Regions from separate parts of the Janthinobacterium sp. GW823-FHT03B06 genome, predicted to be linked through region 1. Evidence: predicted binding sites of a transcription regulator. Region 1 holds the regulator's gene; each other region holds the start of a gene.

Region 1 (9,802 bases):
CTGCTGGCCGACATTCGCGCCTTCATCGAGAAATGGCTGCCGTCGTTCAAGTCCGACAACCGCAGCTACCTGACGGTGGCGCTGGGCTGCACGGGCGGCCAGCACCGCTCCGTGTACATGGCGGAACGGCTGGCGCAGTATTTCGGCCCCAAAGAAAGAGTCGTGCTGCGCCACCGCGAGCGTTCTTAATCAGTCGAGGTGGCGCAGCGGATGGGCTTGCGCCGGCCAGACGGGGGCGAAGAAACGCGCCACCATGGCCGCGTCGACCCCGTCCAGGCTGGCAGGCTGCCAGCGCGGCGCATTGTCCTTGTCGACCACCAGCGCGCGCACGCCCTCGAGCACTTCGCCATGTTCGAAATTGTGGCGCACCACCGTGCGCTCCATGCGCAGGCAATCGGCCACGCCCAGGTGGGCGCCCCGCTGCAGCAACTCCAGGGTCACCGACATCATCAAGGGCGAGCGCAGGCGCATGGCCGCCAGCGCCTTCGCCGCGAACGCGCCGTCATCCTGCGCCAGCGAGGCCATGATGGCGGCCACCGAACCCGCGCTGAAGTGGCGGTCCAGCGCCGCGCGCGCCGTGGCCAGGGGGGAAGCGCCCGCCTCGGCCTGGAAAGGCGCCGCCAGCGCCTTGATGGCGACCGGCAAGCCTTCGCCCGGCGTGGACTCGAACAGGGCCAGCAGCGCCCCCATCTGCGCCTCGGGCAGATACACGTCGGCCAGGCCCGTGTACAGGGCGTCGGCCGCGTTGATCGTCAAACCCGTCAAGCCCAGGTACAGGCCCAGCTGACCCGCCAGACGGGATAAAAAGTAACTGCCGCCCACGTCGGGGAACAGGCCGATATTGACTTCCGGCATAGCCATGCGCGTGCGGCCCGTGACGATGCGCAGGCGGTTGCCGGGCCCCGCTTGCGCCACGCCCATGCCGCCGCCCATCACCACCCCATCCATGACGGCGATATACGGTTTCGGGTAGAAGTGAATCAGATGATTTAAAGCATATTCTTCCGTAAAGAAATCTTCCAGCAAGGCGCTGCCGCCCTGCGGCGTGGCCAGGCCCGCGTCGTAAAAGAAACGGATGTCGCCACCCGCGCACAGGGCTTTTTCGCTGCTGGAGCGGATCACCACGGCGTCCACCTGCGGATCGTCGCGCCAGGCCAGCAAGGCCGCGCTCAGGGCGCGCACCATCTCCAGCGACAGGGAATTCAAGGCTTTCGGACGGTCGAGCACGATGTGGCCCGTGCGGTGGCGGATGGAAATCTGGACGAGGTCGCTCATGGCAGGCAGGAAAGAAGTGAAAGTGCAAACATTCTAGCGCCTGCGCGGCGAACATTGCGTTTCGCTGGACGCAAAAAAGGGCGCAATGTGCGCCCTTAGTTGATCACAGCCGGTTGAAAGTCGCGGGCCGCTTAGGCGGGGGCGAATTCTTCTTCCGAACTGTCTGGCAGATGCTTGATCGCCTCTTTACCGTGCCCTTGCACTTTGGTTTTGTATTTCATCACTTGCCTATCGAGCTTGTCGATCAGGGTATCGATCGCGGCATACAGGTCGTGCGCCAGGCTTTCCACATAGACAGTTTTGCCACTCAGACGCAGGTTGACTTCGGCCTTTTGACGTTTTTCTTTCTCTTTGAGGTTATCCACGGTCAGAATCACGGCGATATCGATAACTTGATCGAAATGACGTTTCACGCGCTCCAGCTTCGTTTGTACGTATTCACGGATGGCTGGTGTCACTTCGAGATGATGTCCGCTGATGGTGAGATTCATACACACTCCTAAAGATGATCGGGTTCGTGCGGTCCATCGTATCCGGCCCGCAGAGGAACCGAAAAAAACTTACAAACACTTACGCAGGCTCACTGGCGGAATTTTTAACGCTTCCCGGTATTTGGCAACAGTACGTCGCGCAATCACCATGCCTTGTTCCCCCAGCATGTCCGCAATCTTACTGTCGGATAAAGGATTTTTAGGGTCTTCTGCTCCTGTCAGTTGCACGATCAATGCCCGTATCGCCGTCGATGACGCTTCGCCCCCCGCTTCGGTGGCGACGTGGCTACCAAAGAAATATTTCAACTCGAACATGCCGTGCGGGGTCAGCATGTACTTTTGAGTTGTTACCCGCGAGATAGTACTCTCGTGTAAACCCAGTGTATCAGCTATTTCACGGAGCACAAGGGGGCGCATGGCAACGGCCCCATGCGAAAAAAAGTTCTTTTGTCTTTCTACTATCGCCTGCGCCACGCGCAGAATCGTGTCGAAGCGCTGGCGCATATTCTTGATCAGCCACTTGGCTTCCTGCAACTGTGCACCCATGGCGCCCTCGCCCTTGCCCTGCTTGAGCAAGTTGGCGTACATGGCGTTGACGCGCAGGCGCGGCATGACGTCGTTGTTCAGGGTCACTTGCCAGCCATTGCGCGCGCGCTTGACGACGACGTCGGGCACCACGTAATCGGACACGTCCGCAGCGAACACGGCGCCCGGATGCGGGTTGCACTGGCGAATTACCGTCTGCGCTTCACGCAAGTCTTCATCGTCGCAATCGAGGGCTTTTTTCAGCTTGTTGAAATCGCGCTGGGCAAACCAGGCCAGGTGCTTTTCCACGATGACGAGGGCCATGCGCCGCGTCACCATGGCGATGTGCGGCAAGCGCTTGATTTGCAGCGCCAGGCATTCGGACGCATTGCGCGCGCCCACGCCGGGCGGATCAAAACTTTGCAGCAGCGACAAGGCCGTGCGCATCTCGTCGGCATCGATTTCCAGCTCTTCCGGCAGGCGCGCCAGGATGTCGTCGAGCGACTCTTCCAGGTAGCCATTGTCGTCGAGCGCGTCGATGATCAGCTCGACCAGCGCGCGGTCGCGCAATTCGAGCACCGTCACGCGCATCTGCTCCATCAGGTGTTCGCGCAGGGTACAGTGATGGGCCTCCAGTTGCGGGCGGGAATCTTCGTCGTCGGGCGCCTTGCCCCGGCTCGCTTCGCTCCAGTCGCTGTCGCCGCCATCCGCGGCGGCCGGGCCCTCGCCCGCCTCGCCGTCAAAGGTTTCCGCTTCGGCCGGCGCCGCGGGCGCCTCCTGGCCTGGCGGCTGGGGCGGCGCTTCGGCCGGCGCGGCCGTGGAGCTCAAGGCCCCGTCGGACAGCAGGCGCAGCGAACGGTCGAGCGGATCGTCGAGGCGCTCGAGCAAGGGATTGTCCGTCAGCAGTTGCTCGAGTTCCTGATGCAATTCCAGAGTAGACAATTGCAACAGGCGTATCGATTGCTGCAACTGCGGCGTCAGTGCCAGGTGCTGCGAAGTGCGCAGCTGCAATGATTGTTTCATTGGCTTACATGCGGAAGTGTTCGCCCAGATAGACCCGGCGTACCGACTCGTTCGCGATGATGTCGTCGGGGCGTCCCGACGCCAGTACCGAGCCCTGGTTGATGATGTAGGCACGGTCGCAAATACCCAGCGTCTCGCGCACATTATGATCGGTGATCAGCACGCCGATATTGCGCTCCTTCAAGAAGCGCACGATGCGCTGGATCTCGATCACGGCGATCGGGTCGACGCCGGCGAACGGTTCGTCGAGCAGCACGAAACGGGGATCGGTGGCCAGGGCGCGGGCGATTTCCACGCGGCGGCGCTCGCCGCCCGACAGGGACAGCGCCTGGTTCTCGCGCAACTTTTCAATCTGCAAGTCGGCCAGCAGTTTATCCAGGCGTTCCTCGATCTCGGCCTTCTTCAAAGGACGGCCTTCGACGGTCTGGATTTCCAGCACGGCGCGGATATTGTCTTCCACCGTCAGCTTGCGGAACACGGACGCCTCCTGCGGCAGATACGACAGGCCCATCTGCGCGCGGCGGTGGATCGGCAGGCTGGAAATGTCCACGCCGCTGATGTCGATGCTGCCGCCATCCGACGGCACCAGGCCGACGATCATGTAGAACGAGGTGGTCTTGCCGGCGCCGTTCGGGCCCAGCAGCCCCACCACTTCGCCGCATTCGACTTGCAGCGAGACATCATGCACGACCTGCCGCTTGCCATAGGTTTTCTGCAGTCCGCGAACGATCAGGGTGCTGCCGCAACGGGTATTGTCCATTATTTCGTTCCTGGCACAGGTGTGGCCGGCGCTCTCTCCGCCGCGGGCGCCTTGGTCTTCGGCTGGATCACCATGCGCACGCTGCCGCCATCGGAGGTGCTGGTGCCGCTGTCGGAATTTTCCATCTTGAATACTTCCTTGCGGCTGTCATACGAGATGAAGGCGCCATTGGCCACATCGGTCACTTTCGTGCCCTCCAGGCGCGTCAGCTTGGCCTTGGAAAACAGTTTCACCACTTCCGTCTTGTTGTCGTATTCCACGCGCTCCGCTTCGCCTTCGACCCACAGGTCGCCGGCGCCATCGCGCTTCTGGCGGAACGTGGCCAGCTTGCCGGGATCTGCCCAGAAGGTGATGAACTGGTAGCCTTGCGGGTCTTCCGTGATCAGGGCCCGGCCCGCCTTCATGGTCAGCGTGCCCTTGACCAGCACGACGTCGCCCGTCAGGGTACGAATCTGCTTGACGTCATCGACGTGGCCGCTACGCGCCGTGATGACGGCTTCCTTCTCGGAATCGGCCTTCTCGGCATGCGCCACGCCCATGAGGGCCAGAGAAAATACGCTCAACAGCAAGATGTTCTTCATAGTATGGTTTCCTTGTTTCATTCTGTCATTTTGCCGCCGCGGCCGGGCGCGGTTTCGGCGGGAGGACCATGCGCAAGGCATTCTGCACTTCCACCACGCCGGTGGCGTTATTGGCCTTCATGCCGATACCATTGATGCGCGAGGCGCCCGTCAGGATATCGACAGGCACGTCCGTTTCCATTCTTTCTTCGTCCGGAAACACCGTCAGCGCTTCCGTCCTCACGGTCAGGTTCTGCGCCTTCGGACTGGCCACGCGGTCGATCACGACCTTGCGGTGCAGTTGCAGCCGGGTATTGTCCTGGTCGATATGCGCCAGTTCCGCATTCATGTTCAACGGCGGCATGCCCGGCGTGAGCTTGCGCACGAAGGGCTGGTCGATATCGGACGAATCGTCGGCCGGATAATGCGTGAGCTTGTTGCCCGACACGATATAGCTGGGCTTACCCGTCAAGTCCATGCGCACCAGGCTGAAATTGGTGATGAAATAGTCGGGCTCACCCAAATTCTTGCTGGCCTTGATGTCCTGGCCATTCTTGTTCATCACTTCAAGCAGCCAAAAGCTGGCCAGCGCGACGACGACCGCGCCCAGCAGGGTAAAAATCATGCGCCAGCGATGGGCGCCTCCTGGCTTACGCATAGGGTTTCACTCTTTCATAGGTCACTGGCGGCAAGGCGCACCTCACTCCAGGAACGGCGCCATGACGCGCGCATAGTTGTCCTGGGCGCGCAGCAGGAATTCACAGATTTCGCGCACCGCGCCGCGGCCGCCGCCGGCCTGCGTCACATGGTGTGCCAGGCCCTGCGCTTCCGGACGCCCGCCCGGCACGCTGACGGCAAAGCCCACGCGACGCAGGATGGGCGCATCGATGACGTCGTCGCCGATGTAGCCGCATTGCTCTTCCGTCAAGCCCGTCAGCGCCAGCAGTTCGCGAAACGGCGTCAGCTTGTCGTGACCGCCCTGGTGCACATGGGTAATGCCCAGGTCTTGCGCGCGGCGTGCCGTGATGGCCGAGCGGCGCGCGCTGATGATGGCCGTCTGCACACCGGATTCCTGCAGCAGCTTGATGCCCAGGCCATCATACACATTAAACGTTTTCATCATTTCGCCGTCCGGGCCGAAATGCAGGCTGCCGTCGGTAAGCACGCCGTCGACGTCAAAGATCATCAGTTTGACCTTGGCCGCGCGCGCCAGGTTGTCCGCTACGCTCTCCATCAGATCACCTTCGCTTGCGTCAGATCATGGATATGCAGGGCGCCCACCAGCTTGCCGTCGGCATCGACGACCAGCATCTGGTTGATGCGGAACTGTTCCATCACGGCCACGGCATCGACAGCCAGGCGTTCGGGCGCGATGCTGCGCGGCTGCGCATGCATGACGTCGCGGATCGCCACTTGCGTGAAGTCCTGCACGCGCTCGAACATGCGGCGCAAGTCGCCATCCGTAAACACGCCCACGGGGCGGTTGTCCGCATCGACGACGGCCGTCATGCCCATGCCCTTCTTCGTCATTTCTTCCAGCGCCTGCAGCAGCGAGGCGTCCACGGGTACTTTCGGCACCCGTTCGCCGCTGCGCATGACGTCATGCACGTGCGTCAGCAGGCGACGGCCCAGGGCGCCGCCCGGGTGCGAGCGGGCGAAATCTTCTTCCTTGAAGCCGCGCAAGTCGAGCAAGGCCACGGCGATCGCATCGCCCAGAGCCAGGGTGACGGTGGTGCTGGCCGTCGGCGCCAGATTCAGCGGACAGGCCTCTTTTTCAACAGAAATATCCAGGTGCACATCGGCCAGCTGGGCCAGGCTGGAATTCGGTTTACCCGTCATGGAAATCAGTACGCCCCCCATGCGCTTGACGACGGGCATGATGGCCATCAGTTCGGACGACTCGCCCGAGTACGAGATGGCAATAAAAGCATCGTCCGAGGTGACCATGCCCAAGTCGCCATGGGCCGCTTCGGCCGGATGCACGAACAGGGCCGGCGTGCCGGTGGAAGCGAGGGTGGCGGCGATCTTGCGCGCGATATGGCCGGACTTGCCGATGCCCGAGACGACGACACGCCCCTTGCACTGCAGCAGCAGCGCCACGGCGCGGCCCACGCTGTCGTCCGTTGCCAGGCGCGCGTGCAGCGCATTGATGGCGTCGGACTCGATCTGCAAGGTGGTGCGGGCCAGCGCGACAGCGCGCTTGGTGGTCGCTTGCATGTCAATTCGATCAAAAGCTTTCAGCATTGTTTTTTCATGGGTTACACTCATGCCCAAAGTATAAACGAATTAGGAAAGCAAAAAACTTGCCAGTCACAACAAACAACGATTTCCATTGACCGTACCGGGCAACCCATGTTTTCCTCGCTTGAACTGACCCTGATGTTACTCGGCAGCGCCGTGCTGGGCGTGGTCGCTTTCAGAATGTTGCATTTGCCGCCCATGCTGGGCTATCTGGCCGTCGGCATCGTCATCGGCCCCCATGCGCTGGGCCTGGCGGCGGAAAACGAAGCCAGCCATACCCTGGCCGAGTTCGGCGTCGTCTTCCTGATGTTTTCCATCGGACTCGAGTTTTCTTTGCCCAAGTTCCTCGCCATGCGGCGCATCGTTTTCGGCCTAGGCATGGCGCAGGTGGTCACCACCATCATCGCCACCGTCGTCTTCGGCTGGTTCGTCGGGCGCTACCTGTCCGCCTACATCCACCTGAGCTGGCAAGCCGCGTTCGCCCTGGGCGGCGCGCTGGCCATGTCGTCGACGGCCATCGTCTCGAAAATGCTCACGGAACGGCTGGAACTCGAAAGCGAACACGGCCGCAAAATCATCGGCATCCTGCTGTTCCAGGACCTGGCCGTCGTGCCCCTGCTGATCCTGATTCCCGCCCTCACGCGCGATTCGGACAACCTGGCCGAAACCCTGGCCTGGGCCGGCGGCAAGGCCCTGGTCGTGCTGATCTTGCTGCTGTTCCTCGGCCAGAAGATGGTGCGCGGCTGGCTGACCATCGTCGCCAAGCGCCGCTCGCAGGAATTGTTCATGCTCAATCTGCTCCTGATCACCCTGGGCGCGGCCTGGATCACGGAGCGCGCCGGGCTGTCGCTGGCCCTGGGGGCGTTTGTGGCCGGCATGCTCATTTCCGAAACGGAATTCAAGCACCAGGTGGAAGAGGATATCAAACCGTTCCGCGACGTGCTGCTGGGCCTGTTCTTCATCACCGTCGGCATGCTGCTCAATATCCGCGTGGTGCTTGATAACTGGTGGCTCGTCCTGCTCTTGCTGTGCGGCCCCGTGCTGCTGAAATTCACCCTGATCGCGGGCCTGGCCCGGCTGTTCGGCTCATCGACAGGCGTGTCATTGCGCACGGGCCTGGCGCTGGCGCAGGCGGGCGAGTTCGGCTTCGTGCTGCTGAATCTGGCTGGCGGCATCAAGCTGATGGACCCGTTCGTCGTGCAGGTGGTGCTGGCCTCGATGGTGCTGTCGATGCTGGTGGCGCCCTTCCTCATCGCCAAGTCGGACGCCATCGTCATGAAACTGGCCGCCAACGACTGGATGATGCAATCGCTGGCGCTGACGAAGATCGCCACGCGCACCATGGCTTCGCAGAAACACGTGCTGATCGCCGGCTTCGGGCGCAGCGGGCAAAGCCTGGCCACCCTGCTGGCGGAAGAAAAGATCGAATACCACGCGCTGGACCTGGACCCGGAACGGGTGCAGGAAGCGCAGCTGGCCGGCGCCCACGTCTCGTATGGCGACGCGGGCCGGCGCGAAAGCCTGGTGGCGGCCGGCATCTACCGGGCCAGCGCCGTGGTGATCACGTATGCGAATACCGCGTCGGCACTGAAGTTATTACATTTACTCAAAGAAATGGCGCCGACCTTGCCCGTCATCGTGCGCAGCCACGACGATACCGACCTCGACCAGCTGAAAAGCGCGGGTGCGGCCGAAGTCGTGCCGGAATTGATGGAAGGCAGCCTGATGCTCGCTTCGCACGCGCTCATCATGATGGGCGTGCCCTTGCGCCGCGTGGTGCACCGGGTGCAGGCGGCGCGCGAGGAGCGCTATGCGTCCCTGCGCGGCTATTTCCACGGTTCCAGCGACGCGGGCGACGATGCCGAACTGGAGCGCCTGCATACGGTCACCGTCAGCGAAGGGGCGCACTGCGTGGACTTGCCCTTGAGTGCGATCGACGTGGCCGGCTGCGGCGCGTTTGTGACGGCCATCCGCCGCGGCCGCGGCAGCCTCGATGTCAGCCCCGAAACGCAGCTGGCCAGCGGCGACGTGGTGGTGCTGCGCGGCACGGCCGACGCCGTGGCCAAGGCCGAAACCTTGCTATTGAAATAATCAGCCGATCTTGCTCAGCTGCTCTGCGGCTGCCAGCTGACGACCTTGTTGCGGCCATCGGCCTTGGCCTGGTACAGGGCCTGGTCGGCGTGCGACACCAGTTGCTGCGCCACCGTTTCGATCGGCAGCAGCGCCGCGTCCGCGTCCAGACTGGCCACGCCGATCGACACGCTGACCCACGCTTGCGCGCTGCCCGGCAAGTCAAACATGGTGCCGGCGATGCTGGCGCGGATGCGTTCGGCAACAAACGTTGCGCTGTCGAGGTCGGCGTCGATCAGCAGCACGACGAATTCTTCGCCGCCGAAGCGGCCCAGCGCATCGGAGCGGCGCAATTCCGTGCGGATGCGCGTAGCCACTTCGCGCAGCACTTCATCGCCGCCCTGGTGGCCATGCTTGTCATTGAACAGCTTGAAATGGTCGATATCGATATACATGCATGAGATGCAATAATTCTGGCGCCGCGCGCGGGCGATTTCTTCCAGCAGGCGGCGGTCGATATAGCGGCGGTTGTAGACGCCCGTCAGGGAATCGGTCAAGCCGATGTATTTGAGCATTTCATTGCTGATCACGTTTTCCAGGCAAATGGCGATGATGGACGCCATGTGCTTGATGAAATCCGTGCCCAGCGCGGGCGTAAAGCGCGTCACGTCGCTGCTGGCCAGGTTCAGGCTGCCGATCAGGCGCTTGTTGCGCAACAAGGGCACCAGCGCCACGCTGCGCAGAGATGCTATCTGCGGAAAACGCGGGCCATGCACGGCCGCGTCGAAGGCACCGAGCAACGGCGATGGCGGCAAGGCCGCTTCGCCCTCGGCCGCCGGCACCGGCGACGTAAACCC
Region 2 (9,802 bases), on a different contig from region 1:
CAGCAGCAGCCATGCGAGGCCGCAACCAGCAACGGCACCCGCCAGGGCCAGCGCCACGAGGTGTTTGCTGGTGATCACAGGCCGCCGGCCCAGGTAGATTTTGTTATGCAAGGAATTGCCCACGATGGTCTCCTGTACAAGAATTTTTATGATGTCTCATTATAAGAACAGAATCGTGACGGCCGCATGACACTCGACAGTTGGGGCTTGATTTGTATCCACTCGGCAACATTTGTGGGCATTTTTGTTGTTTAAATGGCGTACCTCCGGCGAGGCCCGCGCCTTCCATTTCTGACTGGAAATAAACACGGCGCGCGCCTGCCCACCGCAGGCCTTGGCGCGGCGCCATGGCACGAAAACCGCTCAATGCATTTTCACGGGCGGTGGCGGCGGCGTTGGCTCCTCGACCGGCACGGGGTCGATGTGCGGCGGCTGTTCCGGCGGCGGCGTGAGGGGATCGCCTTCCGGCGGTGGCGGCATATCGGGTTCGGGCGTGCTGTGTGCACGCAGCGGGGAAAAACGGAATTGTGGCTGCATGGTGGCCTCCTTTGCCCCACTCTAGCCGATGCGGCCAAATCCTGGCGCCCGCCAGTGGCACGCTGCAGGGGAACTAAACGGCGTGGCGCCACTCCAACTTGGCAGGCATCCCCTACAGCACGAGTGCAAGCGACCCTATGGCGCGCAAGAAAATCCTCTTTATGGCCGAGGCAGTGACCCTGGCCCATGTTGGCCGCCCACTGAGCCTGGCCCAGGGCCTGGACGAGGAAGCGTACGAAGTGCACTTTGCCTGCGCCGATGGGTATGACTTTTGTTTCAGGCAAGCCCACTTCCGCCGCTGGCGCATCGACAGCATTTCATCACTGCAATTTCTGCAGGCGCTGGCCCACGGCAAGCCCGTCTATACGGAAAGCACCTTGCACGCGTACGTGGAAGATGACTTGCGCCTGCTCAATGCCGCCCAGCCCGATCTCGTGATCGGCGACTTTCGCCTGTCGCTGTCCGTCAGCGCGCGCCTGCAGCACATTCCCTACATTACCGTCAGCAACGCCTACTGGAGTCCCTGGGTGCGCCAGCATTACACGGTGCCCAGCCTGCCCCTGACGGGCGTGCTGCCCATCTGGCTGGCCGATCCCCTGTTCCGCCTGATCCGCCCGCTGGCCTTCGCCTCGCATGCCGTCCCCCTGAACCGCGTGCGCCGACGCCATGGCCTGCCATCGCTGGGCAGCGACCTGCGGCGCATCTATACGGATGCCGACCGCACCTTGTACGCCGATATTCCCCAGCTATTCCCGCCGCATGGCATGCCACCCACGCACGACTACCTGGGCCCCATCATCTGGGCGCCGCCGCTCGACTTGCCGGACTGGTGGCAGCGACCGGAACTGAGCAGCGGACGGCCGATCGTCTATGTCACGCTGGGCAGCTCGGGCCAGGGGCAATTGCTGCCGCGCGTGCTGCGCGCGCTGGCGCCCCTGCCCGTCACCGTGCTGGCGGCCACGGCCGGCACCATCCGCGTCGATGCCGTGCCGCCGAATGCCTATGTCGCGCCCTTTCTGCCGGGCGACGCGGCCGCCCGCCGCGCCAGCCTGGTGATCTGCAACGGCGGCAGCCCCACCAGCCAGCAGGCGCTGACGGCAGGCGTACCCGTCATCGGCATCGCCGGCAACCTCGACCAATTCCTCAACATGCACGGCATCGCGGGCGCCGGCGCCGGCCTGCTGCTGCGCGCCGACCGTTTCCAGGAAACCGCCCTGCGCCATGCCGCCACGCGCATGCTCGACGATGGCCGCGCCAGGCTGGCGGCGCGTCAACTGGCCACGGCCATGCGCGACTATGTGCCAGGGCAACGCTTGCTGCCCCATCTGCACGCCCTGCTGGGCTCGTCGCCCCGTGGTAGCCAGCCTTGAGGGGCGCCGTCGGTTTTTCTTACAACGCGTCCGGCAACACCTGCACTGTGTCAACAAAAGCACGCCAAGTCATTGATTTCAAAAGAACCTCATGCGTTGGCATGGAAGTCGCTTAAGTCTGGCCATGAGCACCTGCCGACAGGACTCAGGCAAGACTTCCAGACTCACTCAACCACGAGGTGAATGACATGAAACTTTCTAAACTGAAACTGCTCCCGGCGGCAGCGACACTGGCCATGCTGTGCGCGGCCGGTAGCGCACAAGCGGGCGCCTACGGCTATTCCTACAACAACATCTTCGGCCTGGTCATCGCCGTGCCGACGGGCCAGATCACGGTGGCCAACAGCACCACGATTTCGCGCAGCACGGCCACCCTGAACGGCGTGAGCGTCATCAACGGCGGCGCCGGTTCGCTCGACGCGCCGCGCGCCAACGTCGGTGCCGTCACCAAGGGCGAAAACGACTTCACCCAGCAAGGCCCCACTGGCACCTATTCGCGCGGCGATGCGCAGATCGTCAGCACGCAGTTCCCGTCGTTCCCGCCCGGCTCCACCTCCACCCAGGTGGTGAACGTGGCCGAAGCCCATCTGGGCGGCCCTGCCGGTACGGCCGATGCCTCCGGGCGCAATGGCTCGACCACGGGTTTTTCCGTCGATTTCGTCGTCGGTTCGCCCACGGCGACGCTGAGCTTTGACTTCCTGGCGTCGCCCTTCATGCAGGTCTTCCTGCAAAGCACGGTCGGCCAGTTGTCCACGGCCACGGCCAACCTGGTCGTCACCTTCACCATCACGGATGCGGCGGGCCTGACGGTGTTCAACTGGACGCCCGATGGCGTGATCGGCTCGGGCATCTTCGGTGGCACGGAAAACGCCGACGGCGCCAACCTGAACACCAGTCTGGCGACCAATTTCCTGACGCGCGGCAACCTGTTCACCTACGACCCTTCCGGCTGCGGCACGCCCACGGGCACGGGCGTGGGTACGGGCTGCGGCAGCAACTTCAGCTCCGTCAGCAATGCTTTAACGGCCGGCAACTACACCTTGACCTTGAATGCGGTGGAAAGCGTGGACCTGGTGAAACAGGCGGTGCCGGAACCTGGCACTCTGGCACTGCTGGGTCTGGGCCTGGCTGGCCTGGGCTATGCCCGCCGCCGCAAGGTTGCCGCCTGAACCAGGCAACAGGGGGATTTACAGGCGAGGGAGTCTCCTCGCCTTTTTTTATGTGGCAAGCCTGTCGGTTTTCCTTACAACGCGGCCGCCCGGCAGATGAGGATTTTCATGACTACATTTTCTTGTACCCGCTTGCCAACGGCCTTGCTGGCCTTGCTGTTGCTGGCCAGCAGCGGCACTGCCGGCGCCGCCGCCTATGGCTATTCGTACACCAGCGTCTTTGGCCTCGTCATCAGCAACCCCACCGGCTCCACCACCTTGGTCAGCAATATCGACCTGTCGCGCACCACCGCCACGCTCAATGGCAGCAGCGTCATCCACGGCGGCAGCAACGAGATCGATGCGCAGCAAGCGACACGCGGCGCCGTCACCAAGGGGGAAAATGATTTTACGCAACAAGGCATGGGCACGGCCTCGTTTGCGCGCGGCGAGGCGCAGATCGTCACCTCGCAAATCCCCCCCTTTCCACCAGGCTCGACCAGTACGCACACGGTGAATGCGGCGGAAACCTTTCTCGCGGGCGGCGGCAGCGCCGACGCCTCGGGACGCAACGGTTCCAGTACCGCGATGACCGTCAATTTCGTCGTCGGCCAACCGGGCGCGACCCTGGCCTTCGACTTCCAGGCCCTGCCTTTCATGCAGTTGTACCTCGATGCCCTGGCCGGCACGGGCTCGGCGGCCACGACGAATATGGCGATGACGTTTACCATCATCGATGAACATGGCCAGATCGTCTTCAACTGGGCCCCCGACGGCAACCTGGGCTCCGGCATCCTGGGCGGCACCGAACTGGCCGACGCCGCCAGCCTCAACACAGGATACGCACAAACGCCGCTGACCAGCGGCAGCGTGTTCACCTACGATCCCGGCGGCTGCGGCGCGCCCACGGGCACCGGCATCGGCACGACGTGCGGCGGGCAGTATGGCGCCGTCACGGACAATCTGGTGGCAGGCAGCTATACCCTGGTATTGAACATGCTGAACAGTTCCGAACTGGCCTATGTGCCGACGGACACGCCGATACCGCTACCTGGCACCTTGCCGCTGCTGGTGGCGGGTCTGGCGGCGCTGGCTGCCCTGGCGCCACGGCGGCGGCGCTGAACGCACAGGGAGTCACGCCTCACGGCCCAGCCGTGGGCGCCACCAGCAAGTCTTGCAGCGGACGGCGCAGCGAGCGCGCACTGGCCGCCGGCCCGGCGCCGATGCGCCCTAGGAACACGGCCCGCTCGACCGCCGCCGCCCCCAGCACGCCCTGGCATTGCACGGCCAGCTCCTGCGCCATGTCCTGCATGCCATCGGTGCGCGAAAAGGCGCGCCGTTCGCGCACGTAGCGGGCAAAGATCAGCGGCGTCAGTTCCGGCTGCAATTGCAGTCCCAGTTGCGTGGCCGTCAGCCAGAAGCGCTGCATGGCGCGGCCGGCCGCCACGTAATCGTCGATATGGCGCGGCGGCGCATCGGCCAGCAGCACGAAATGCGCGGCACAATACAGGCCCGGCAGCAAGTCCATCTGCAGCCGCGGGGCAATGGTGCCTCCCAGCCAAGTATTAAAAAAATCCACGCGGCGCCAGCTGTGCATGACCCAGCGCATCAGCCGCGCCGTCATGGCATCGACGCCGAGCGCCTGCTCCGGGATGCGGTCGGCACTGAAGCGCGCCCCCCATTCGATCACGTCGCGGTGCACCTTGTGCGCTTCGGGCATGGTCAGGCGCAGCTTCGCATTGTCGAACATCAGCCGCGCGCAGGCCAGGCGCGCGCGCCCGCCTTCGAACCACTGCACGCCGTAGCCGGGCGGCAAGCTGGCCGCCAATGCCGCCTTTTCGCTGGCGCGCAGGCTGCGCGTGCTGAGCCGGCGCCGCTGCACGCTGCGCCGGGGCAGGAAGGCCGCCAGCGGATCGGGCAGCATGCCCGGGCTGTCGACCAGCCGTACATCGAAGGTGGGCAAGGTGTCGGGCATGGACAAACGCCGGCGCGCTTCCATGCGCAAGCCGTGACAGCTGGCCGCCAGTGCCATGCTTTCAAGCAAGGCACCCAGCGACAGCTGGCTGGGATGGCCGTCGAGGTCATACACGCAATGGCTGCGCGTATCGAAACCATGCACGACCACGTGCCGCTGGTCGACGACTTCAAAGCGCCACGGCTGCGTATTGTCGCCGCTGGGCGCCCAGCGCGCCTGCTCGAGGATGTTTTCCAGCACGGGATCGTTCAGCAATGCTTGCGCCATTTATGCCCCCTGTGCGGCGCGGCGCCGCTTGATGATGGCCATCGTCAGGCGCTGCAGCGGATGACGGTTGCCGCCTGGACGCCAAGTATGCACGAGCTTGTTGCGGTAGGCGTCGAAATGCACGCCGTGCGGTGCCGCCATCACCTTGCCCCGTTTTAACAGGATTTTCAAGGCTTCCGTGGCGGCCGCGCCCGCGCACAGCTGGCAGCCCATGATGGTCGACGGTCCGCGCCGCTCCTTCAGGTTGATGGCGGACGGGTCGACCAGATACGGGCCGTGCAAGCCGGACGGCGCCAGCCCGACGAGGAAGCGCAGGGCCTTCTCTTCTTCGGGCAAGTCGCCCCAGCCAAAATACTCTTCGAACGTCATGCCGCCCGGCATGAAGCTGAGCACGGCCGTGCCCATGCCCAGCGGCGCGGCCGTGATGGCGGGAATGCCCAGGCGCGCGCACGTGGCGAAGGTGGCCTGGCGCGCGGGGAAGGCAAAGAAATCCAGGCCATCCACGTACAGGTCGACACCGGCAAAGAACTCCGCCAGGTTGCTGTCGTGTATGCCGTCGGGAAATTGTTTAATCTCCAGTTCGGGATTGATGTCCTTCGCCATCTGCGCCAATACGGCCACCTTGGGCTGGCCCAGGGTCGACATCATGGCGCCGGCCTGGCGGTTGAAGTTGGCGATATCGAAGGTGTCGAAATCGGCGATGTGGAAGGCGCCGATGCCCAGCCGCGCCAGGGTCAGCAAGTGCACGCCGCCCACGCCGCCCATGCCCGCGATGGCCACGCGCTTGCCGCGCAAGCTGTTTTGCTCCGCCTGCGTGACCCAGCCCAGGTTGCGGGCAAATGCCGCGTGATAGGAAAAACCTTCTGTCATGCTCACCTCTTCTGTGCATCCATTGCGGACGAAAAAGTTTGGACAGGTGAGCCGGGGATAAGTTCCCCCGTGACAGATAAAAAGCGGCTAGCGCGTCAGGCGCCGCTGCGCCGCGGCCGGCGCCACGGCGCCCACCTTGAACACGCTGACGATCTGCGCCAGCCCGGCCGCCTGCTCGTTCATGGCCTGCGCTGCCGCCGATGCCTGCTCGACCAGGGCCGAGTTTTGCTGCGTCATGTTATCCATCTCGACGATGGCCTGGTTGATCTGCTCGATGCCGGCGCTCTGCTCGGCGCTGGCCGAGGAAATCTCGGCCACGATATCGGTCACGTGCTGCACGCTGGAGACGACTTTTTCCATCGTCTCGCCCGCCAGCGCCACCAGTTTTTCACCGGCGCCCACTTGCTCGGCGGAGCTGTCGATCAATTGCTTGATTTCCTTGGCGGCACTGGCCGAGCGCTGAGCCAGGTTGCGCACCTCGCTGGCCACGACGGCGAAACCACGGCCCTGCTCGCCCGCGCGCGCCGCTTCCACGGCCGCATTCAGGGCCAGGATATTCGTCTGGAAGGCGATGCCGTCAATGACGGCGATGATGTCGCCGATTTTCTTCGACGAGGCATTGATGGCGCCCATGGTGTCGACCACCTGGCTCACCACGCCGCCGGCCTGCGTCGCCACTTGCGAGGCAGAAATGGCCAGCTGGTTGGCCTGGCGCGCATTGTCCGCATTCTGGCGCACGGTCGAGGTCATTTCTTCCATGGTCGAGGCCGTTTCTTCCAACGATCCCGCCTGCTGCTCCGTGCGCGCCGACAGGTCGTGGTTGCCCGAGGCGATCTCGCCCGATGCCGTGGAAATCGATTCCGCATCGCTGCGCACCTGGCTCACCAGATGCGCCAGGTTGTCGCGCATGGCCTTGATGGCCATCAACAGACTGGACGTATCGCCGGGACGCGTGTCGATCTGCGTGGTCAGGTCGCCCTGGGCGATTTGCGCCACGATGGCGGCGGCATAGTCGGGTTCGCCGCCGAGCTGGGCCAGGATGCGGCGCAGCATCAGGGCCGCCAGCGCGCCCACCACCAGCATCAGCGCACCGCCGATGGCCAGCAGCACGCCCGCCTGGGCCCAGAATTTGTGGTTGATGTCATCGATATACGTGCCCGTGCCGATCAGCCAGTCCCACGGTGCAAATTTCACCACGGCATACATCTTCGCCACGGGGTCGGGCACGCCCGGACGCGTGCCGTCCGCCTGCACGAGGCCGATGCGGCTGTTGGCCAGCGCGGCGCGGTAGCGGTCGCCCGACTGCTTCATGTTCTTTTGCGGCGTGCCGATGCGCGACGCATTCGGATGCACGTACAGCAAGTCCGTGCTGAAATCGCGCACAAAGTAATACATTTCGTCCTTGACGAAGCTGCCGATGGCCAGCTTGGCCTGCTGCTGGGCCTGCTCCCGCGTGAGCTTGCCCGACTGTTCCAGCGCGTACGCCTTTTCCACGGATGCGTTGGCCAATTCGACCAGCACCGTCAATTGCTCGACGCGCTCGGCCATCATGGTCTGGCGCAGGGAATACAGGGAGAAGGAAGCGATGAGGACGATGCCCAGCAAGGTGCTGAAACACAGGAGGAGAATGCGTGAACGGAGTGTCATGGGTGCCTGGAGTGAATAGGAAATTTAATTGCCCGATGGAAATCTTTTCAGAAAAGCAAAACGGGCGGCGCTACCGGGCTGTGCCCGGCAGGCACCGCCCGCTGTAAGTCGTGTTTAAAAGGTCAGGCCAAGGCTTCCTTGGCCGCCTCTTCCGGCGTCAAGCCGTCGTAGAACTGGTCGGTAAACCACTCGACCTGCTCTTCGATGTGATCCTGCGCCTGCGCCACGGTGGCGCCGCCGGCCACGAGGAAGCCTTCGACCTCGATACACCAGTTGATCAACTCCAGGGTTTCCGGATCGAGCTCTTCTTTCTTAGCCATCGTATTTCCTTGCTTGTTAAATTGCAATATCACATCAATAAGCGGCAGTTTAACAGCTTCGCCACGCTGCCGCCCATGCAGATCAAACACGAGGATTACTTGGCTGCAACATTTTTACGTTCCGGATACAGCACCACCTGCACATAATTGTGCATGTCCAGGTAGCGCTGCGCCGCCAGTTTGACGGCTTGCGGCGTGATGGCGCGCACGCGTTGCTCATAGCGCAGAATGTGCGCGGGGTCGCGCCCCTGCGTCACCGAACCCATCAACTGATTCATCCAGTAGTTGTTTTCGCGCAGGGATTTCTGCTGGCGCGTGATCCAGTTCAGCTTGACCTTTTCCAGGTCGGCCACGGATGGCCCGTCCGCCTTCATCTTGTTGATTTCGGCAAAGGCGGCGGCGATCACCTTGTCCACGTTTTCCGGTCCCGTCGGCAAGTTCAAGGCCACCGAATAATGACCGTACGGATGCTGGCCCATCGAGGTTTCAAAGCCGCCGCCATAGATCATGCTCATCTTTTCGCGCAGCACTTCGATGACTTTCAGGTTCAGCACCTCGCCCAGCGCCTGCAGGGTCAGCTTTTGCTCGTCCGAATACGCGACGTCGCCATTGAAGGTGATGGAAATCGTACTCTTGGGCTCGCTGCCCATATAGATATCCTTCTTGACGACGCCGGTCACCGGGCGCATGCCCACGTCGCGGTAGGCGTGCGCCACCTCGCCCACGGGCAAGGTGCCCAGGTAGCTGGCGATCAGCGGCTTGATCTTGTCGAGCTCGAAGCTGCCCGCAAAGATGAAGGTCATGCCGCGCGCGCTGGAAAAACGCTGGCGGAAGATGTCCAATGAGCGGTCCAGGCCCACCTTGTCGAAATCGGCCGCACGCGGCACGCCATCGACGCGGGGGTTGTCGCCATACATGGCGTGCTGGATGGCGTCGTAAAACACGGCTTCCGGCTGCGCCATGCTGTTTTTCGCCAGGTCCTGCTGCTTGCCGATGAAGGACTGGTACAGGCCCGCATCCTTGCGCACGTCGTTGAAATACAAATACACGAGCTGCAACATGGCTTCCACGTCGGCGCTGCTGGCCGAGCCGCCAAAGCCTTCGCTCAGTTCGCCCAGCGAAGCGCCCACATTGACCGTTTTGCCGGCCAATACTTTTTGCAAGTCCAGCGGCGCCAAATCCTTCAGACCCATGCTGCCGACCACGGCGCTGGCGTAGCGGGCGTTGTAGATGTCGGCGTCGCCAAACAGCGACTGGCCGCCGAAGCGCGTCGAGCCCATCAGTACCTGGTCATTCTTGAAGTCCGTCGGCTTGAGCAGCACGCGCACGCCATTGCCCAAGGTCAGTTCCGTCACGCCGATGGCACTGTTCAACTTTTCCGAAACGATGCTGCCGCCGGCCGGCGGACCGTCCATCAGCTTGCTGGCGAGCACTTTCTCCGTGCGCGGCTCGACCTTCTGCTGCTCGGCCTTCGCCACGGCGTCGAGCAATTGCTGCTGCGTCGGCACGCTGGACGTCGCATCGCCCGCTTTCGGTTCGGCGCCCATGAAGACCACCAGCTTCTTTTGCTGGTCGGGAATCACCTTGGCCACCGTTTCGTTGATTTCCTGCAAGGTTACCTGCGGCAAGAGTTCCTTCGCGTACAGCAATTCATTGGCGATGCCGGGA
Region 3 (9,802 bases), on a different contig from region 1:
CATGGGCGTGACGGATACCTTCGATGGCTGGGTCACGGCAAAGGTCATGCGCACCGGCAAGCTTGATGTCGTGCGGGCGTTCCGGCGCCGCCTGGGCTGGCCCATCGTCGCCATCTGCGTGGCGATGGCCGCTTGCATGGCTGCCGGCAAGCTTGAGCCGGCCTGGTCGCTGCCGGAAAGCTGGACGGCGGCGCTGGGCGCGGCCATGGTCTTGCTGATGGCGGCCCTGTACGGCTGGACCTTGCTGGGCTTGCGCCGCGTGCGTGCGTAAGGGAAGGGCGTGGGTATAATGGGAAAAAACTGCCGAGTCCTCCCATGCCCGCACCCGATATCGTCATCCGCCTGCTGACGCCAGCCGACACCACCGCCTTTTGCGCGCTGCGCCTGCGCGCCATCCTGGATTCGCCCAGCTCGTTTTCGGCGTCACGCGAGGATGAACTGGCGCGCACGCCGGAGGAACACGTGCAGCGCATCGCCGGCGGCACCCTGCAGCGCGGCTTTGGCGCCTTCGATGGCGATCATCTCGTGGGTTTTGCCGGCTTGCGGCGCGAATCGCTGCGCCAGTTGTCGCACAAGGCCGTGCTATGGGGCGTGTTTGTCGATGTGGCGCAGCGCGGCAAGGGCGTGGCGCGGCGTCTGGTGAACGCCTGCATCGAACAGGCCGAGACGGACCCTGCCATCATGCAAGTGCACTTGAGCGTGAATGCGGAAAACAATGCCGCCCTGCGCCTGTATGAATCCCTGGGATTTATCGCGTATGGCACGGAGCCGCGCTCGATGCGCGTGGGCGACCTGTTTTATGACGAGCATCACCTGGCCTTGCTGCTCAAGTGATGTCAGAAGAGTCTTACTTGCAGCGCGGGCACAGGCCCTTGATCAGGTAATCGACTTCGCCGCCGCTGAAGCCTTCCGGCAAGAGCACGGGCGGCGGCAGCTTGACTTCATTGAAGCAGGTAACGTTCGCGCATTTGGTGCACTGAAAGTGCGCGTGTTCGTGCGCCTGGTGGCCGGCACCGGCGCTGAAGCGCCACACCTGGTCGGCGCCCGCGATGCGGTGCACCAGTTCATTTTCCGTCAGCCATTCCAGCACCCGGTACAGGGTGACGGAATCGATATCGCTGTCCTGCGACAGCGCTTGCTGGATTTCATGGTGGGTCAGCGAACGGCTTTGCGCCATTAAAAAGTCGAGCACCTTCACGCGCGTCTTGGTGACGCGGGCGTTGGTGTTGCGGATCAGCGATTCGGCGTGCGGTGTAGAAGATGATGTCAACATGATAAGCCTGCTTGCGGGGGATCGGCTGACGGCGTCATCGCCGTGCCCGTTGCCACCCTATGGGCCGTATCTTAGCATGCGTGCCGCACCGGATGGAACGGCGTCATGGTTTGAACGTCCAATAGCGGCCGGCGGCCGTATCGACGGGCTCGAGAAAGCGCTGGTCGGCGCGCGCATGGTTGCGTATCAGATAAAACATGTCGGACAGGGCCGAGCGCTTTTCCGCAAAGTAGGAGTGCTTCATGAAGCTCGTGTCGACCCCGGTGGCGTCGATGGTTTCCACGCCCGCCACGATCAGCATGCCGGCGCCGCTGTCGCCTGCCCGCGCGTAGCCGTGCACGGCTTTCGAGGCGGCCAGCGCCAGGTCTTGCGAAGAGGCATATAAAGTGACGGGGTTGCGCGCGCCGGCCAGTTTGGGCGCGATATCCTGTTTGAAGATGGCGGCGTCGATGTCGGGCGCGGACAGGATGATTTCCGTGATCTTTTGCGCCAGCTGCGGTTGCGCGGCCAGCAAGTCGGCCACGGCGCGCGCCAGGCCCCGGCTGCCCATGCTGTGGCCTACCAGATAGACTTGCGCCGCCTCCGTGCTGGCGAGAAAGTCGCCCAGGAAGGCCGTGATGTGGGGCGTGCTCCATTCGATATTGTTTTCATCGATGGTGTAGCTGGCCACTTCACCACGCGACGGCCAGCTGTAGAACACGGGCGCGCCGTCGAAACCGAGGTCGTAGGCCATTTGTCCCGTGCGCCGCGCCGCATCCTCGAAACTCACGTTGTAGCCGTGCACGAAGATAAAGGCGCTCTTGCCGGCCGACGCGCGGATCTGGGTTTTCAGTGCGGCAAAGAAGTTGTCGCGGTCCTGCACATCGGCCGACAGCACCACCACATGCTTGGCCGGGTCGTCGCGAAATTCCAGGCGCCACAGCGACGGCGATTCCAGCTGGCCCATGCGGTGGTCGCGCGGGATGCTGATGTCGCAGCTGCCATAGTTGAGCGGGCCATTGCCTCCCATGACGTTGCGTTCGCCGCTGAAGCGCTGGGCCGGCGGCTTGCCCACGTCACGCTGGCGGTCCGTGGCGAAATACACTTTCACCACCGCGTAGTTCGACACGACGGCGCTTTTGTCGGCGGGGGCGGGCGCCGTTTGCGCCGCAGGCGCTGCCGGCGGCAGGGCTACGGGCGGACGCAGCGCATCGAGCAAGCCTTGCGCGGCGAACAGGGTTTCCATGTCATCGGGTACTTTCGCCGTGGAGAGGGCAGCCGACAGGGCCAGTTGCAGCTGGGTATTGGCGGGTTCGGCCTCCAGCGCGGCGATGGCGGCCAGGATGGCGGCGGCGCTGTCGAACTTGGCGATGGCCAGCTTCAGGCGTTGATAGTGGCTGGCGACGGCTTCCGGCGCGTGGCCGGGCGCGCCATGTTCGATGGCCGCCACGACGGCGGAAGTAATCAAGTCCATGCGCTACCTGCCTCTCTGATCAGTATGAATTAAATATCAACTCATATTGCCATAAAAGCACGCGGAAAGCGACTTGTCCAGCACCGCGCGCACGCGGTGCGCGGCAGGTCAATGCTGCTTGTCGTCGCTGAACTGCTGCGCCAAGGATTGCAGAGGGGCCACCGTCAGGCCGCCGCGGCTCACATGCTCGGGGATGGCCACGCGCACCGGCTTGCTGTGCATGTTGCTTGACGACAGCACGTTCGTCGTGGTCTCTGGCGCCGCATTCCACACGGGATCGACGATGCCTTCGAACACCTGTTTCAATTGCTCGCCCCAGGTATCTCGGATCATGCGGAAATACTGGTTCTTTTCATCGATGGTGACGAAGCGCGTGACGGCCAGGCTGCCCGTCTCGTAGACGAGCAGATCGAGCGGCAAGCCGACGGAAATGTTCGAGCGCAAGGTGGAATCCATGGAGATCAGCGCACACTTGGCCGCTTCATCGAGGCGCGTGAACGGGTTGATGACCCGGTCGATGATGGGCTTGCCGTATTTGGCTTCGCCGATCTGGAAATACGTGTTTTCATCGTGCGATTCGATGAAATTGCCGGCCGAATACACCTGGAACAGCCGGCAGCGCTCGGCGCCTATCTGGCCGCCCACAATGATGCTGACGTTGAAATCGATGCCGCAGTCGGCCAGGGCCTTCGCTTCGCGCAGGTGCACGGTGCGCACGGCTTCGCCCACGATGCGCGCCGCGTCGTACATGCTGGCCACGTTCCAGATGCTGCGTCCGTCCGCATCGACGTGTTCGGAGACGATCTGGCGGATCGCCTGCGAGATCGACAAATTACCCGCCGTCATCAGGACCAGCATGCGGTCGCCCGGGTTCTCGAACACGCTCATCTTGCGGAAGGTGCCCACCTGGTCCACGCCGGCGTTGGTGCGGGAGTCGGACAGGAAGACCAGGCCTTCGTTCAGGCGCATGCCTATGCAATAAGTCATCGTCGTAAATCAAATCCAAAGGGGGAGCATTCTACACCAGCCGGGGCTTGAGTCTCCGCCGCAAGCCCCGGCCAGCCTCATTCCTGCCTATTTACACGGGCACGATCTGTACATCCACGTGCAGCGTTTCCGTGCCGCCGCCCTGGCGCACGCCGCGCACGGGCGCCGCCGAATCGTAGTCGCGCCCGATGGCCAAGCGGCAATACGCATCCGTCATCAGCCGCGCGTGGGTCACGTCGATGCTGACCCAGCCTGCGAAATCCGTGTCTTCCGTCCAGGCGTCGACCCAGGCGTGGCTGGCCGCGTGGCCCGTCGTGCCTGGGTCGATGTAGCCGGACACATAACGGGCCGGGATACCCCAGGCGTGGCAGCAGGCGAGGAACAGATGGGCGTGGTCCTGGCACACGCCGCGCCCCAGTGCCAGGGCGTCGCCGGCCGTGGTGGTGACCATGGTGGCGCCGCTTTCATACGCCACCTTGCCGACGATGTGCTCGGCCAGGCGCAGCAGATGGCCCGTGCCGGCCGTCACGCGGCGGTCCGGCAGGCTGGCGGCCGCCAGCTCCACGATGGCAGGGTTGGCCTGCGTCAGCGGCGTCGGCATGGTAAACAACAGCGGGGACAGGGTATCGACCAGGTTCAGTCGTCCCTTGTGCGGGTAGATGGTTTCCACCACGCCCTGGGCGACCAGGCTCAGCGACTGATGGCTGCCGTTAATGGTCAGCATGTGCGACAGGTTGCCGTAGGCATCCGTATAGGCGTGGCACTGGCCCGGCGTCGTGATTTGCCAGGACCGGGCCCGCTGCTGCGGCTCGATACGCGGCGTCAGGTGCAGCTGCTGGATGGTATAGGCCAGCGGTGCACTGTAGGCGTAGCGGGTTTCGTGGCGGATGGTGAGCTGCATCAGGCCGCCAAGGGAACGAGGAAGTCGCGGCTGACCCGGTTGCCCAGCTCATAGATGTTTTCCAGAAACTCCGTCAGGGTATGGTGCAAGCCCGCCTTCATGATGTCGTCGATATGGCCGAATTTCAGTTCCGCATGCAGCTTGCCGGCGAACCGCTCCGTATCGGCGGACACGTCGTTTCGGATATGTTTCAGATTTTCCACCACGTCATCCATGCAGGCAAGGAGCGACCTGGGCATGTCGCCGCGCAGCATCAGCAATTCCGCCACGCGCGCTGGCGTGATCACGTCGCGGTAGACCTTGCGGTAGATCTCGAAGCCGGACACGGAGCGCAGCAGGGCGGCCCAGTAGTAAAAGTCGCGCTGGGTGATGTCTTTCGAGGTGTCGCGCGCGCCATGGAACTTCACGTCGAGGATGCGCGCCGTGTTGTCGGCCCGCTCGAGGAAGGTGCCCAGGCGAATGAAGTGGATGGCTTCGTCCTTGAGCATGGTGCCCAGGGTCACGCCGCGCGACAGGTGCGAGCGGTACTTGACCCATTCGAAGAAGGCGCTGGGGTCCGTTTCCAGCAGATTGCTTTTCAGGCGCTTCTGCATGTCGAGCCAGGTGGCGTTCTGGATTTCCCACACTTCCGTCGTCAGGGTGCCCCGCACGGCGCGGGCGTTTTCGCGCGCGCCCGTCAGGCAGGCCAGGATGGACGAGGGGTTGTTCGGGTCGCGCACCATGAAGTCGAGCACGTCGCGCGTATGGAAGCGGCCATATTGGTGGTCGTACGCGCTTTGCAGCTCGGAAATGCCCAAGGTGGCGCGCCAGCCTTGCTCCGCGTCCTGCTCGGACTGGGGCAGCATGGACGTTTGCATGTTGACGTCGAGCATGCGCGCCGTATTTTCCGCCCGCTCCGTGTAGCGGGCCATCCAGAACAAATGATCGGCAGTGCGGCTCAGCATGTTTTCTCTCCTGCAAAGGCGGATGTGGCTTCCAGTACCCAGGTATCCTTGGTGCCGCCCCCCTGCGATGAATTGACCACCAGCGAGCCTTCGCCCAGCGCCACGCGGGTCAGGCCGCCCGGTACCATGGAAATCGTCTTGCCGGACAGCACGAACGGGCGCAGATCGATGTGACGCGGCGCGATGCCAGCGTCCACGTACGTGGGGCAGGCGGACAGGGCCAGGGTCGGCTGGGCGATGTAGCCGTCCGGATTGGCCAGCAGGCGCTGGCGGAAATCCTCGATCTGCGCCAGGCTCGACGCCGGCCCCACCAGCATGCCGTAGCCGCCCGCGCCATGCACTTCCTTGACGACGAGTTTCGCCAGATTCGCCAGCACGTAGGACAGGTCGGCCGCCTTGCGGCACTGGTAGGTGGGCACGTTGTTGAGGATCGGTTCCTGCGACAGGTAGAATTTGATCATGTCGGGCACGAAAGGGTAGATCGACTTGTCGTCGGCCACGCCCGTGCCGATGGCGTTGGCCAAGGTGACCCGTCCCGCGCGGTACACGGACAGCAGGCCCGGCACGCCCAGCGAGGAATCGGAGCGGAAGGCCAGCGGATCGAGGAAATCGTCGTCGACCCTGCGGTAGATGACGTCGACGCGCTTGGGCCCGCGCGTGGTGCGCATGTAGACGCAATTGTCTTTGACAAACAAATCCTTGCCTTCGACCAGTTCCACGCCCATCTGCTGGGCCAGGAAAGCGTGCTCGAAGTAGGCGGAGTTGTACATGCCGGGCGTCATGACGACGACCGTCGGGTCATCGACGCCCATGGGCGCGACGGAACGCAAGTTGTCTAGCAGCATATCCGGGTAATGGTCGACGGGCGCGATGCGGTTGCGCGCGAACAGTTCCGGGAACAGCCGCATCATCATCTTGCGGTCTTCCAGCATGTAGGATACGCCGGACGGCACCCGCAGATTGTCTTCCAGTACATAGAATTCGCCCTTGCCCGCGCGCACGATGTCGACGCCGGCGATGTGCGCATAGATGTCGGAAGCGACGGCAATGCCCTGCATTTCCGGGCGGTACTGGGCATTCTTGTAGATTTGCTCGGCGGGAATGATGCCCGCCTTGATGATGTTTTGTTCATGATAGATATCATGGATGAACATGTTCAAGGCTTGCACGCGCTGGATCAGGCCCGTCTGCATCTGCGCCCATTCGGCAGCGGGGATGATGCGGGGGATGGTGTCGAACGGAATCAGGCGTTCCGTGCCGGCATCGTCGCCGTAGACGGCGAACGTGATGCCGACGCGGCGGAACGTCAGGTCGGCTTCGGCCCGCTTGCGGGCGATGGTCTCGGGCGATTGCTGTTCCAGCCAGTTGTTGAATTCACGATAGTGTTCACGTACCTTGCTGTCCGTACCCACGTCATCTGCAGTCATTTCATTGAAAAAATTTGCCATGTTGTGATTTCCCTTGAGCCGTGTCTGACTATAGCTCAGCAGGAAGCGTGCCAATGGCGCACGCCCGAAAGTATGTAAAAAATGACCACTTTTGTGGCGTAAAACCGTCATCCGCACCGCTTTGGTGCGCTACGGCAGCGATTTTGCCGGCAGATGGGGCGTAGCTGCGATCAGGTGCCTGGCGTGACGAAGGGCCGGCAATCGATCGGCAGGTCGATGGTAAACGTGGTGCCCGTTTCCGGCGCACTGTCGACCAGCGCGCTGCCGCCGTGGCTTTCCGCCACGTTTTGCACGAAGGGCAGGCCGATACCCCAGCCGGGCGCGTTGCCTTCGTGCTCGCGGCGCAGGTATTCGAAGATGCGCTGCGTCTGGTCTTGCGCGATATTGCTGCCCGTGTTGTGCACGCTCAAGATCATGCGTTCGCGCAAACTGTCGATATGAATATGGATGGGACCGTCGTCGCCATACTTGACGGCATTGACGACGAGGTTTTCCAGGGCACGGCGCAGCGAATTTTCGCACCACCAGCCCGTCACGGAGGTGCCGCTGACCACGCATTTGCCCGGATGGCCGATATTGACGCTGTCGGCAACCTGCCGTGCCAGCGGCAGTACGTCGAGGCGCCGCAGGACGAGGGGCAGCTTTTGTCCCCGGTGGTAGCTGAGCGTATCGAGCAATTCCTGGATCATGTCGTCGAGGCGCTTGCCGTGCTCGATAATTTTCAGCGCCAGCGCCGCCACGTCCGGCTGTTGCGCGCGCCGCTGCAGCAGCTGTGCACTGTTGAGCATGACGGACAGGGGATTGCGCATGTCGTGCGACAGCCCGGCGGCGATGCGGCGCTGAAAACTTTCGTGCATGGCGGTAAATTCCAGGATGGCTTCGCGGATGCCCGTATCGATCGAGGCATTGATCACCTTCCAGTCCTTTCGCCGCAGCGGCACGCCCGCCTCCAGCGCGGCGGCGGCGAAGCAGTCGCGGAAAATCTGGTATTCCTGAATTACCTGTTCCGGGCCATAACTGGTCATGCGCGCCCGTTCGTTGCCATGCACGGCAGGCGCGTTGGTGTTGCTGGTGGCGTCGTCGCGCGGGTAGCCTGGCGTGAGCGCTTCGGCCAGGTTGTCGAAGAAGGCGGGCAAGGTGTTGATGAGGATGGGCGTGAGCAAGGCATCGGCGCCGCGTACCTTGGCGCGCACCTCGTGCTCCCACTGCGTCAGCACGGCATCGCGCATGCTGAAGATGCGCCGCGTGCGGGCGGGCATGTCCAGCGCAAGCATTTTCTGGTCAGAGGCATAGGTCATCGCGGCTCCCCATCGACATCCCGGCATCCGCGCGATGCAAGGCGGGAGCTAAAGTATCCTCCAAATCGGCGCGCAGGTGGCGTTCAATTTGACGCGTGGGCGCCCGTCATGACGGCGCTCAAATGGCTGAGGGCCGCATCCCATTGCTCCAGCGAAAAGTTTTGCGGGTCGTCATGACCGTTCGCAAAGCCCGTATCGAGCACGGCGTGGAAGGCAGGGATCAGCCACGTGCCCTTGCGCACGCTGGCGGCGATGTACAGCAGGGCCAGGCGGTCGTATTGGGCCGGTGTAAAGCCGGGATCGGGCGCCAGGCCATCGTTGCCCTTGCCGCCGCCGGGCACGGAGTTGCGCGGCTGCACCAGTTCCACGTGCAGGAACAGGCCCGTCAGCGACGGCTTGTCCTTTTCCAGCTTGCTGGCATAGCCGGCCGTGCCAAAGTCGCGCACGGCCAGGGAATCGCCGAGCCGGTTCACGTAGACATGGCCTTTCGGACCGCCGCCCAGCGCCGGATTGCGCAAGCTGAAATCGTTGAAATCCCAGCTGGCGTCGTTGATGTGATCGGGAATAGTTTCTAACAAGAAATTCGGGTAGCTGGTGTCGTGGATGACGAAATAGCGGGCCATGGGCGCGGCCAGCCGGCCCACGGCGCGCGACAGCGGTGCATCGACGGCGCCGCCCGCGTCCGCTTCGCTGATCGATTGCTGCGCCAGCCAGGCGCGCAGGGCGACGGGGGCGATGCCCGTGCGCTGGCCGACGTGGGCGGCAAGAAAGGCCGGCAGCGGCGCACTGTCGCCCAGACGCGCATACAGTTTCACGGGGCGCAGCAGACACATGGCTTGCGCCCGCGCATCGCCCTTGAAACCGCTTTTCCAGGCGGCATACGGGCATCCGGCCTGCTTTTGGGCAGCGGCGGGCAGGGACATGCAGAGCAATAACAGGAGGGCAGGGAGTTTCATGCTGGCATTGTCGCCCAAATCCGGCCGTTGGCACAGGCGCGCACGCGAAGCTGCCCGGGGAAGCGGCAGCTTCGCGTCGGTCCGGTTAAAACGCCACGCTGCCCGATACGACGAAGGTGCGCGGCGCGGCCAGCACGAGGCTGCCCGCGTCGAACGAGGAGACGGCCGAGGCCCAGTAGCTGCGGTCGGCCACGTTGTCGATGCGCGCGCGCAAGGTCACGTCATGGCCCGCCAGTTGCGTCAGGTAGCGCGCGCCGATGTCGACGCGGGTCCAGGAAGGCAACTGTTTGCTGTTGGCCAGATCCGCATACTGCGTCGAGGTGTAGACGGTGCGGGCATTCAGGCTCAAGCCTGGCGCGCCGGGCACGTCCCATTCGCCGCCCACGCTGAGCTGTGTTTTTGGCGCGCCGATGGCGTTCTTCCCATTGTTGGCCGGCTTGTCCGTCTTGCGCTGTTCCGTATCGAGCCAGGTCAGGCCGCCCAGCAGGCGCACGCCCGCCATCGGCGTGCCGAAGACGGACAGTTCCAGGCCCTGGTTGCGC

The links. The regulator sigma-54, encoded in region 1, starts transcription at its own class of promoters, with help from an activator protein. The targets are predictions, from matches to a motif close to TGGCANGNAANCTGCTTT.
Region 2: the regulator sigma-54 is predicted to act here: its motif matches at 2,005-2,022, upstream of AC1RBA_RS06630 (EDSAP-1 family PEP-CTERM protein).
Region 3: the regulator sigma-54 is predicted to act here: its motif matches at 7,042-7,059, upstream of AC1RBA_RS04180 (circularly permuted type 2 ATP-grasp protein).

The regions. Positions count from the first base shown of each region.
Region 1 covers NZ_JBXAJE010000003.1:194,542-204,343, forward strand. Annotated here, with positions in the region: gene rapZ (RNase adapter RapZ) at 1-189, shown strand, start outside; gene AC1RBA_RS11880 (enoyl-CoA hydratase/isomerase family protein) at 190-1,275, opposite strand; gene hpf (ribosome hibernation-promoting factor, HPF/YfiA family) at 1,407-1,766, opposite strand; gene AC1RBA_RS11890 (RNA polymerase factor sigma-54) at 1,836-3,314, opposite strand; gene lptB (LPS export ABC transporter ATP-binding protein) at 3,319-4,074, opposite strand; gene lptA (lipopolysaccharide transport periplasmic protein LptA) at 4,074-4,655, opposite strand; gene lptC (LPS export ABC transporter periplasmic protein LptC) at 4,681-5,292, opposite strand; gene AC1RBA_RS11910 (KdsC family phosphatase) at 5,335-5,868, opposite strand; gene AC1RBA_RS11915 (KpsF/GutQ family sugar-phosphate isomerase) at 5,868-6,902, opposite strand; gene AC1RBA_RS11920 (cation:proton antiporter domain-containing protein) at 6,987-8,966, shown strand; gene AC1RBA_RS11925 (GGDEF domain-containing protein) at 8,981-9,802, opposite strand, start outside.
Region 2 covers NZ_JBXAJE010000002.1:162,519-172,320, forward strand. Annotated here, with positions in the region: gene AC1RBA_RS06615 (hypothetical protein) at 1-123, opposite strand, end outside; gene AC1RBA_RS06620 (hypothetical protein) at 364-537, opposite strand; gene AC1RBA_RS06625 (glycosyltransferase) at 675-1,907, shown strand; gene AC1RBA_RS06630 (EDSAP-1 family PEP-CTERM protein) at 2,096-3,076, shown strand; gene AC1RBA_RS06635 (EDSAP-1 family PEP-CTERM protein) at 3,185-4,177, shown strand; gene AC1RBA_RS06640 (nitroreductase family protein) at 4,197-5,297, opposite strand; gene AC1RBA_RS06645 (ThiF family adenylyltransferase) at 5,298-6,167, opposite strand; gene AC1RBA_RS06650 (methyl-accepting chemotaxis protein) at 6,255-7,814, opposite strand; gene AC1RBA_RS06655 (hypothetical protein) at 7,937-8,134, opposite strand; gene AC1RBA_RS06660 (M16 family metallopeptidase) at 8,230-9,802, opposite strand, start outside.
Region 3 covers NZ_JBXAJE010000001.1:895,574-905,375, reverse strand. Annotated here, with positions in the region: gene AC1RBA_RS04215 (HoxN/HupN/NixA family nickel/cobalt transporter) at 1-271, shown strand, start outside; gene AC1RBA_RS04210 (GNAT family N-acetyltransferase) at 316-834, shown strand; gene AC1RBA_RS04205 (Fur family transcriptional regulator) at 848-1,273, opposite strand; gene AC1RBA_RS04200 (alpha/beta hydrolase) at 1,377-2,726, opposite strand; gene AC1RBA_RS04195 (proteasome-type protease) at 2,835-3,713, opposite strand; gene AC1RBA_RS04190 (transglutaminase family protein) at 3,805-4,614, opposite strand; gene AC1RBA_RS04185 (alpha-E domain-containing protein) at 4,614-5,558, opposite strand; gene AC1RBA_RS04180 (circularly permuted type 2 ATP-grasp protein) at 5,552-7,006, opposite strand; gene AC1RBA_RS04175 (sensor histidine kinase) at 7,177-8,304, opposite strand; gene AC1RBA_RS04170 (hypothetical protein) at 8,388-9,260, opposite strand; gene AC1RBA_RS04165 (TonB-dependent receptor) at 9,346-9,802, opposite strand, start outside.